Regions from separate parts of the Rhizobacter sp. P3_C12 genome, predicted to be linked through region 3. Evidence: predicted binding sites of a transcription regulator. Region 3 holds the regulator's gene; each other region holds the start of a gene.

Region 1 (3,270 bases), on a different contig from region 3:
CACCGCCGAGCACATCGACGAAACCTTCGACACCAATGTGAAGGGCACGATCTTCACGGTGCAGAAGGCGTTGCCGCTGATGGGCGAGGGCGGCTCGATCATCCTGACCGGATCGAGCGCCGGCACCACGGGCGCCCCGGGCATGAGCGCCTACAGCGCGAGCAAGGCGGCAGTGCGCAACCTGGCGCGGACCTGGGCGGAGGACCTGAAGGGCACCGGCATCCGGGTGAACGTGCTGTCGCCCGGGGCGACGGCGACCGAACTCGCGAAGCAAGCGCTTGGCGAGGAAGGCCAGAAGGTCTACGCCGCGATGACGCCGCTCCAGCGCATGGCCGATCCGGCGGAGATCGGGGCGGTGGCTGCCTTTCTCGCGTCGTCGGACAGCAGCTTCATGACCGCCAGCGAGGTCGCCGTCGACGGCGGCCTGGCGCAACTCTGAACCGCTGCGCCCGGCCTGCTCACGCGGCGCACGTCCCGAACCTCGTTCGCGATCGCCGCGCGGCGGCAACCAGCGCCATCAACCCGGCCAGCATCGTCATCCAGGCCGCCGGTTCCGGGACCGGGCTGGCCACTGCGCTGACCTGGGCGAGGAAGTTGGCGAACAGCGGGTCGGCAGAGAGGTTGTGCACTGTCAGCGACAGGTGGCCGAACGAGTCGTAGCTGTACGAGAAGTCGCGATCGTCAGCCCACCGGCCGAGGTAGACATCGGACGGGCCGGTCGGGTCGACGTTCAGGGTCTGCAGCGCCAGGGTCGCACCGCCCCCGTAGGTGCCTGGAACGTACAAGCCGAGGGATGCCTGGTGAACGAGCGGCATGCGATCGCCCTCTTGCTCGCCGAACCCGGCCACGGTGGCACCGGCCGGATTGCCATAGCTGGCGCTGGCGGAGAACGTGATCGACGCAAACGGGTCCAGCACGAAGTAGCGATTCCAGTAGACGGACGCCATGGCGTAATCCTGCTGCAGCGAGGACCGCTGCCACGCGGCGCTCAAGGTGTTGGCGCCGATGTGCGCCTCTGCCAGCATCGGATAGCCTGCGTCCGTTTGCGTCAGGCTCACCTCGTACTGCCCGAATGGGCCGCCAGCCGACGCCGCCGGATCGAGGGTCGCCGAGTTGTACGGCTGGTAGCCCCAGCTCTCTTGCGGGCCCAGTTCGTCATGGACGACCACCGCGGAGCCTTCAAACGTGTTGCCGGTCAGCCAGTAGCCAACCGAGCCGGTGGTCCGCGTCGTGGCACTGCCGCTCAGCGTCGTGATCGGATCCAGCGTCAGGCTGGCCGAGCCGCCATCGGCCGATGCGRCCGTGTGCAGGATCACGCCCGCGGCAACCGCGGCGAAGAATCTCAAGGCCTTCATCGTGTGCTCCCTGTTCTGTTGGACGCGCCCCTGTTGCGAGCGCTGCCGCAGCGTAGGAGCACGCCGGGCGCCCGGCAAGCGGTGCCCCTGCGGACAACCCCGGGAAGATTTGCCGACGACCCAGCATGTTCCGCCCCGGCCTTGCTCAGTCGAACTGGACCTCGGCGCTGCACAGATGCGTGCCGTCCGGCGCGCTGATGCTCAGGCTGAGGGCGTTCAAGCAAGCGGACCCTGGAGAGGCTGCGGATGCGAGACGTCGATGCCGCGAGAAGACGGCCTTGCCATCGACCGTGCCTGTCCATTCGGCGACGTACTTCCGCGAAGGGACGCTGGCCCTCAATGGCTTCAGGCGAAACCGCTCGACGAAGGATTGCAGCTCCACTTCGGAGGTGATGCGGCTGAACAGCTGCTCGATCGGAAACCTTATCTCCATGGGACGCTCTCCTGGTTGCTGCAATATACTGTATGAATGAACAGTAGTCGGCTGCCTCGCGATGGTGTCACACGCGTCGGCCGGGATTCGCCCGGGCCAGCGGTGGTGCCGCGCGCCAGCGTGGCCATCGGATTCGGCTCGCCGTCTCAGGATTCGGGCGTCGGGCGCCTGGATCTGAATGACGTCTTGATCAGGAACCCACTCGCCACCTTCCTGATGCGCGTGAGCGGCAGTGCGATGCGAGAGGCTGGCATCGATGATGGCGACATCGTGCTCGTTGACCGCTCGGTGCGGCCCGCCAGCGGCCACATCGTGATCGCCGTCGTGGACGACGAGTTCATGTGCCGGCGGCTGGTGATGCAGGGATCGTTGCTGCGCTTGGTGGCGACCGACCCGCGCTGCGCCGATGTCGTGCCGCGTGCCGCCCAGGAGCTGCAGGTCTGGGGCGTGGTGACCAACGCCATCAAGGCGATGCCCGTTTGAGGCGGCGCCATGTTTGCGCTGGTCGACGTCAACAACATGTACGTGAGCTGCGAGCGGGTGTTCAAACCCTCGCTCAACGGCCGGCCGGTCGTCGTGCTGTCGAGCAATGACGGCGCTTGCATCGCGCRCAGCAACGAGGCCAAGGATCTGGGCGTGCAGATGGCGCAACCCTGGTTCCAGGTGCGGCATCTGGAGCGCGAGGCGGGGTTGATCGCCCTGTCCGCCAACTTCGAGCTGTACGGCGACATGTCGAGTCGCATGATGTCGATCGTCGGGCAGTACGCGCCGCGGCAGCAGATCTACAGCATCGACGAGTGCTTCCTCGATTTCGACGGTGTGCGAGGCGACCTGGTGGAGATCGGCCGCGACATCCGCAGCACCGTGCTGCAGTGGACCGGGCTGCCGACGAGCGTGGGCTTCGGGCCGACCAAGACCCTTGCGAAACTGGCCAACCATGTCGCGAAGACGGCTGACCGCAAGTCGGGCTCGTATCCGGCGGCACTCTCGCAGGTGTGCAACTTCGGCCTGATGTCTCGTGCTGAGCTGGATGCTGTGATGGGTGCAACGGAGGTGGGGTGCGTGTGGGGCATCGGCCGACGCATCGAAGCGCGGCTGACAGAGGCCGGCATTCACACGGTGCGCGATCTGGTCAACGCGGACATCACGGCACTGCGCAGCCAGTTCAGCGTGGTGCTGGAGAAGACGCTTCTCGAGCTGCGGGGCACCTCGTGCCTTGACCTTGACGACACGCAGGCAGGTCGCCAGCAGATCATGTGCTCGCGATCGTTCGGGAGCGCCGTGACCGAACTGGCAGAGCTGGAGCAGGTCGTCAGCGACTTCGCATCACGCGTGGCAGAGAAGCTGCGGCAGCAGGGCAGTGCGGCTGGAGCGGTTCACGTCTTCATCACGACGAGCCCATATCGAAAGCAGGATTGCCAGCACAGCCCGAGCATGACTGTGCCGATGGTGAGGCCGACCACCGACACCCGCGAGCTGGTC
Region 2 (3,270 bases), on a different contig from region 3:
GTAGGCCTCCATCGCCTCCGGCCCGCCCTCGGTGCCGTAGCCCGAGTCCTTGACGCCGCCGAACGGCATCTCGGCCACCGGCGCGGCCGGCTGGTTGATCCACAGCATGCCGACCTCCAGGCGCTGCGACAGCAGGTGCGCGTTCTTGATCGAGCGCGTGAAGGCGTAGCTGGCCAGCCCGAACGGCAGGCGGTTGGCTTCGGCGATCGCCTCGTCCAGCGTGTCGAAGCCGCGCACCGCGGCCACCGGGCCGAACGGTTCGTTGTTGAACACGTCGGCATCGAGCGGCACGTCGGTCAGCACCGTCGGCGCGAAGAAGTTGCCGCTGCTGCCGACGCGTTCGCCACCGGTCGCGACCGTGGCGCCGCGCTTGCGTGCATCGTCGACCACCTTGGCCATCGCGCCCAGGCGGCGCGCATTGGCCAGCGGGCCGAGCGTGGTGCCTTCGGCCAGGCCGTCGCCCAGCTTCAGCTTCTGGGCGTGTGCCACCAGCGCCTGCGAGAACTCCGCCTTCACGCTGTTGTGCACCAGGAAGCGCGTCGGCGAGATGCAGACCTGCCCGGCATTGCGGAACTTCGCGCCACCGGCGGCCTTGACCGCGAGCGCGACATCGGCGTCGTCGGCGACGATCACCGGCGCGTGGCCGCCCAGCTCCATCGTCACGCGCTTCATGTGGCGGCCGGCCAGCGCGGCCAGTTCCTTGCCGATCGGCGTCGAGCCGGTGAAGGTGACCTTGCGGATGACCGGGTGCGGGATCAGGTAGGCCGAGATCTCGGCCGGGTTGCCGAACACCAGGCCGAGCACGCCGGCCGGGATGCCGGCATCGACGAAGGTGGCCAGCAGCGCGGCCGGCGAGGCCGGGGTTTCCTCGGGCGCCTTGACGAGGAACGAGCAGCCGCTCGCGAGCGCCGCGCCGAGCTTGCGCACGATCTGGTTGATCGGGAAGTTCCACGGCGTGAAGGCCGCGACCGGGCCGACCGGCTCCTTCAGCACCAGTTGCTGCGCGGCCAGGTTGCGCGACGGCACGATGCGGCCGTACACGCGGCGGCCTTCGTCGGCGAACCAGTCGATGATGTCGGCACCGGCCAGCACCTCGACGCGCGCCTCGGCCAGCGGCTTGCCCTGCTCCTGCGTCATCAGGCGGGCGATGCCGTCGGCGCGTTCGCGCAGCAGCGCGGCGGCGCGGCGCATCAGGTTGCCGCGCTCGTGCGCGGACGTCGCGCGCCAGGTCTCGAAGCCGCGCTGCGCGGCGGCCAGCGCGCGGTCGAGGTCGGCCGTCGAGGCATGCGCGACCTTGCCGATCGGCGCACCGGTGGCGGGGTTCAGCACGTCCAGCGTCTTGCCGCCGGTGGCGTCGACCCATTGGTTGTCGATCAGCAGGCGGGTGTCGGGGTAGGTGGTGTCGCTCATGGGCTTTCGCGTTGTCGTCGAAGCGGGGAAGGGCGCCATTGTCAACCCTGGGCCAAGCCCTTGCTGCGTGCTCAGGCTGTTTCTATACTGTATGAAAAAACAGTATTCTGTTCGCGATGCTTCCCCCTTACGCCGAGCTGCACTGCCGCAGCAATTTCAGCTTCCTCACCGGGGCCTCGCACCCCGAGGAACTGGTGAACCGCGCCGCCGACCTCGGCTACGCGGCGCTCGCGATCACCGACGAATGCTCGCTGTCCGGCGTGGTGCGCGCGCACGTCGAGGCACGGCGTCGCCAGCTGCACCTGATCATCGGCAGCGAGATGCGGCTCACGCTGCCGGCCGGCGGCGAGCCGCATGCGCGGCTCGTGCTGCTCGCGCAGACGCGCCGCGGCTACGGCAACCTGTCGCACTGGATCACCGTCGCGCGGCGCCGCGCCGACAAGGGGCATTACCTCGCGCACCCGTCCGACCTCGAAGGCGGCGTGCCCGACGCGCCCACGCTGGCCGGCCTGCCCGAATGCCTGGCACTGCTGGTGCCCGATGCCGCGCAGCCGTTCGAGACGGTGTTCGCGCATGCGATGTGGCTCAAGACCTGGTTCCACGAACGGGCCGCGCTGGCCCTCGAGCGGCTGCACCGCCCGGGCGACGAGGAACTGCTCGCCACCGTGCTGCAGGTCGCGCGGCGGGTCGGCCTGCCGGTGGTCGCGTCCGGCGACGTGCTGATGCACCTGCGCTCGCGCAAGTCGCTGCAGGACACGCTGACCGCCACGCGGCTGAACCTGCCGCTCACCGAATGCGGGCTGCAGCTCGCACCCAATGCCGAGCAGTACCTGCGCTCGCGCAGCCGGCTGGCCGGCCTCTACGAGCCGGCGTGGCTCGACAACACGCTGCTGCTGGCCGCGCAGTGCACCTTCTCGCTCGCCGAGCTGAAGTACGAGTACCCGCGCGAGGTCGTGCCCGAGGGCATGACGCCGATCGCCCACCTGCGCCGGCTCACCTATGCCGGCGTGCCGAAGCGCTTTCCCGACGGGCTGAAACCCAAGTGGTCGAAGCTGATCGAGGACGAGCTCGCGCTGATCGAGCAGCTCGGCTACGAGGCCTACTTCCTGACGGTGGCCGACATCGTGCGCTGGGCCCGCGCGCGGAACATCCTGTGCCAGGGGCGCGGCAGCGCGGCGAACTCGCTGGTGTGCTACTGCCTCGAGGTGACCGAGGTCGATCCCGAACGCGCGACGCTGCTGTTCGGCCGCTTCATCAGCGCCGAGCGCAACGAGCCGCCCGACATCGACATCGACTTCGAGCACCAGCGCCGCGAAGAGGTCATCCAGTACATCTACGGCAAGTACGGGCGCCACCGCGCGGCGCTGACCGCGGTCGTCATCAGCTACCGGCCGCGCAGCGCGGTGCGCGACGTCGGCCGCGCGCTCGGCATCGACCTGCAGCGCATCGACGCCGTCTCGAAGAGCCAGCAGTGGTTCGACGGCCGCGGCATCAGCCGCGAGCGCCTGCGCGAGAACGGCTTCGATCCCGATTCGCTGGTGGTGCGGCAATGGGCCGAGCTGACCGGCATGCTGGTGGGCTTTCCGCGCCACCTGAGCCAGCACCCGGGCGGCTTCGTGATCGCGCGCGACCAGATCGAGCAGCTGGTGCCGGTCGAGAACGCCGCGATGGACAAGCGCAGCGTCGTGCAGTGGGACAAGGACGACCTCGACGCGCTCGGGCTCATCAAGGTCGACATCCTCGCGCTCGGCATGCTCAGCGCGCTGCGCCGCGCGCTGGAGTTCATCGGCCACAAGCGGGGCCGTGAGTTCCGCATGCAGGACATCGCCGAAGGCGACACGCCCACCTACGACATGATCT
Region 3 (3,270 bases):
GCATCGAGCAACTGCTGGCCGCGACGCCGAAGCATTCGATCGACAGCCTGCGGGCGATCCAGCGCGACCAGCTGTCGCTGGCGGCACTGAAGCTGCTGCCGGTGCTGCAGCGCGCGGCATCGCCCCACCCGCTGGCCGCGGCGGCGCAGCGCGAGCTGGCCTCGTTCGACGGCACGATGGCGGCCGAGCGCGCGGCGCCGCTGATCCTGTCGGCCTGGGTGCGGCAGCTGACGCAGGCGGTGTTCAGCGACGAACTCGGCGCCGCGCTGTATGAGCGGCAGCTCGGCAGCCGCAGCTTCCGCGAGGCGCTGGAGGGCGTGCTGGCGCGCCAGGACGCCTGGTGGTGCGACGACAAGGCGACCCCGGCGGCCGAGACCTGTGCGCAGCAGGTGGACGCGGCGTTCACGCGGGCGCTCGACGAGCTGCAGCAGTCGCAGGGCAGCGATGTGGCGAGCTGGCAATGGGGCCGGGCGCACCAGGCCCGGGCCGAGCACCGGCCGTTCAGCAAGGTGAAGGCGCTGGCAAGGGGGTTCGAGCTGCGGGCGCCGGTGGGCGGCGACACCTACACCGTCAACGTGTCGCGCGTCGGCCTGCGGCCGGACGCGACGACCGGCGAGCTGTACCTGGCCGAGCACGGGCCGTCGCTGCGGGCACTGTACGACCTGGGCGAGCCGGCGCGCTCACGCTTCATGCAGTCGAGCGGGCAATCGGGCATCGTGTTCTCGCCGCTGTACCGGAGCTTCGTGGAGCGATGGGCGAAGGTGGAGGACGTGCCGGTGTGGGGCGGGGCGGCAGAGCACACGCTGGTGTTGTCGCCAGCGCAGCCGGCGGCGCGCTGATGAACGGTCGATCAGGAGTCGAGATCAGCGATCGAGCTGGGCCAGCTGGCTGACGATCTCCCGCGTGCTCAGCAGCCGCACACCCTGGGCGGCCAGCGCCTCGTTCTGGCGGGCGATGATCTCGTCGGCACCCGTGGTGCCATCGGGCCAGGTGCCGTGCGAGTCGCTGGCGAGGACCACGTCATAGCCGAGGGCCAGCGCCGATTGCGAGGTGTGGGTGACGCAGACCTCGCTCTGCAGCCCGCACACCAGCAGCTGATCGATGCCGGTGCCGCGCAGCAGCGCGTCGAGCCCGGTGTTCTCGAACGCGCTGAAAGCCTGCTTGGCCACGCGGGCCTCGCCCGGCAGCGGCGCGACATCCGGGTGGATCTCCCACTGCGGCGTGCCGTGCACCAGCACGCCCGTGGGCTCGCCATGCTGCACGTGCAGCACCGGCAGGCCCGCGCTGCGCGCCGCGGCGATCAGCTGGGCGGCATGGCGCAGCAGCCGCTCGCCCGAGTCGATCGGGTCGCACTTGGCACCATCGAAGGCACCGATTTGAAGGTCGATCACCAGCAATGCCTGCATCGTCTGCCCTTTCATACCGACCCGAACAAGGCCTTGCGCTGCGCGGTGTAGGCCCACCACGGCGCGGCAGGCGCACCGCCCATGAAATCGGTGGCGGCCATGAAGGTGTCGAGCACGCAAGGGTCGTGGCGCTGCCCGGTGATCGCGCACAGGCGCTGGTACAGCACGAAGGCATCCTTGCCGCGCAGGTCCTTCGGCTCCTGGATGCCGATCAGCCGCAGGTCGGCGGCCAGTGCGGGGCCGATGTTGGGCAGTTGCTCGAGCGCCTTGCACTCCGCGGCACTCGCCGCCTTGGGGGCCTTGATCACCACGGCGGCCTCCATCACAGCATGCTGTTGCGGATCAGGCCGACCGCCAGCCCCTCGAGTTCGAAGTCGACATCGCCGAACGGCACGACGATGGGTTCGAAATCGGGGTTCTCCGGCAGCAGCTCGATGCTGGTGCGGGTGCGCTTGAAGCGCTTCACGGTGACCTCGTCGCCGAGCCGCGCGACGACGATCTGGCCGTTCTTCGCGTCCTTGGTCTTCTGCACCGCGAGCAGGTCGCCATCCATGATGCCGGCGTCGCGCATGCTCATGCCGCGCACCTTCAGCAGGAAATCGGGCCGGCGCGCGAACAGGCTGGCTTCCATCAGGTAGGTCTGGTCGATGTGCTCCTGCGCGAGGATCGGGCTGCCGGCCGCGACGCGCCCGACCAGCGGCAGCGTGAGCTGCGACAGGCTCGGCAGCGGCAGGCTGAACTGCTTGCCGCGGCTCTGGTTCAGCGCACGCAATGTGTCAGACTGCAGACGGATGCCCCGCGAGGTGCCGCCCACCAGCTCGATGACGCCCTTGCGGGCCAGCGCCTGCAGGTGTTCTTCGGCGGCGTTGGCCGACTTGAAGCCCAGTTCGTTCGCGATCTCGGCGCGGGTGGGCGGCGCACCGGTGCGCTCGATCGCGCTCTGCACCAGGTCGAGGATCTGCTGCTGGCGGTCGGTGAGCTTCGGGATCTCGGTCATCGGTGGGCCTTGAAGGTGAGATGGTTCGGACTGAACATCCATCCAGTGACTGTATTTTTATCCAGCTTCGTGAAAAATGCAAAGAACTGATCAGATCGTCGTCGTGCTCGGYACCGGCGGCACCATCGCCGGCACCTCGGCGGCCCCCGGCGACAACATCGGCTACACCGCGGCGCAGCTCGGCGTCGCGCAGCTCATGAAGGCGGTGCCGGCGCTGGCCGCGGTGCCGCTCGAGCCGGAGCAGGTCGCGCAGGTCGACAGCAAGGACATGAGCGCCGGCGTGTGGCGCGCGCTGGTCGGGCGGCTGGCGCACCACCTGGCGCGGCCCGAGGTGGCGGGCGTGGTCGTCACGCACGGCACCGACACGCTGGAGGAGACCGCGTGGCTGCTGCAGCGCGTGCTCGCGCCGGCCAAGCCGGTGGTGCTGACCGCGGCGATGCGCCCCGCCACCTCGCTGCAACCCGACGGTCCGCAGAACCTGCTCGATGCAGTGACCGTCGCGCAGCATCCGGGCGCGCGCGGCGTGGTCGCGGTGCTCGGCGGCGTGGTGCATGGCGCGGCCGACGTGCGCAAGGTGCACACCTACCGCATCGAGGCCTTCGATTCAGGCGATGCCGGCCCGGTCGGCCGCATCGAGGAAGGGCGGTTGCGGCTGTTCCGCCCGTGGCCGGCGGGTGAGGCGATGTCTGCGGCGCTGGTGGACAGGCTGGTCGACGGCCCCGAGTGGCCGCGCGTCGACATCCTGCTCAGCCATGCGGGCGTCGATGGCGTGCTGGTCGATGCGCTGGTCGAGCGCGGCACGCGCGGCATCGTGGTCGCGGGCACCGGCCACGGCACCGTCCACCACGCGCTCGAAGCCGCGCTGCT

The links. Region 3 encodes LexA, which represses DNA repair genes until DNA is damaged. Its sites were predicted from a motif close to ACTGTATNNNNATACAGT; they were not measured.
Region 1: the regulator LexA is predicted to act here: its motif matches at 1,816-1,833, upstream of AC1DXV_RS23070 (LexA family protein).
Region 2: the regulator LexA is predicted to act here: its motif matches at 1,497-1,514, upstream of AC1DXV_RS23915 (error-prone DNA polymerase).

What each region holds. Positions count from the first base shown of each region.
Region 1 is NZ_JBFUGW010000175.1:9,261-12,530, forward strand. Features, by position in the region: gene AC1DXV_RS23055 (SDR family NAD(P)-dependent oxidoreductase) at 1-439, shown strand, start outside; gene AC1DXV_RS23060 (hypothetical protein) at 459-1,355, opposite strand; gene AC1DXV_RS23065 (hypothetical protein) at 1,501-1,788, opposite strand; gene AC1DXV_RS23070 (LexA family protein) at 1,909-2,271, shown strand; gene AC1DXV_RS23075 (Y-family DNA polymerase) at 2,281-3,270, shown strand, end outside.
Region 2 is NZ_JBFUGW010000188.1:6,551-9,820, reverse strand. Features, by position in the region: gene AC1DXV_RS23920 (NAD-dependent succinate-semialdehyde dehydrogenase) at 1-1,410, opposite strand, end outside; gene AC1DXV_RS23915 (error-prone DNA polymerase) at 1,527-3,270, shown strand, end outside.
Region 3 is NZ_JBFUGW010000087.1:1,307-4,576, forward strand. Features, by position in the region: partial or broken gene AC1DXV_RS15340 (penicillin acylase family protein) at 1-839, shown strand, start outside; gene AC1DXV_RS15345 (cysteine hydrolase family protein) at 864-1,406, opposite strand; gene AC1DXV_RS15350 (helix-hairpin-helix domain-containing protein) at 1,418-1,729, opposite strand; gene lexA (transcriptional repressor LexA) at 1,729-2,403, opposite strand; gene AC1DXV_RS15360 (asparaginase) at 2,480-3,270, shown strand, end outside.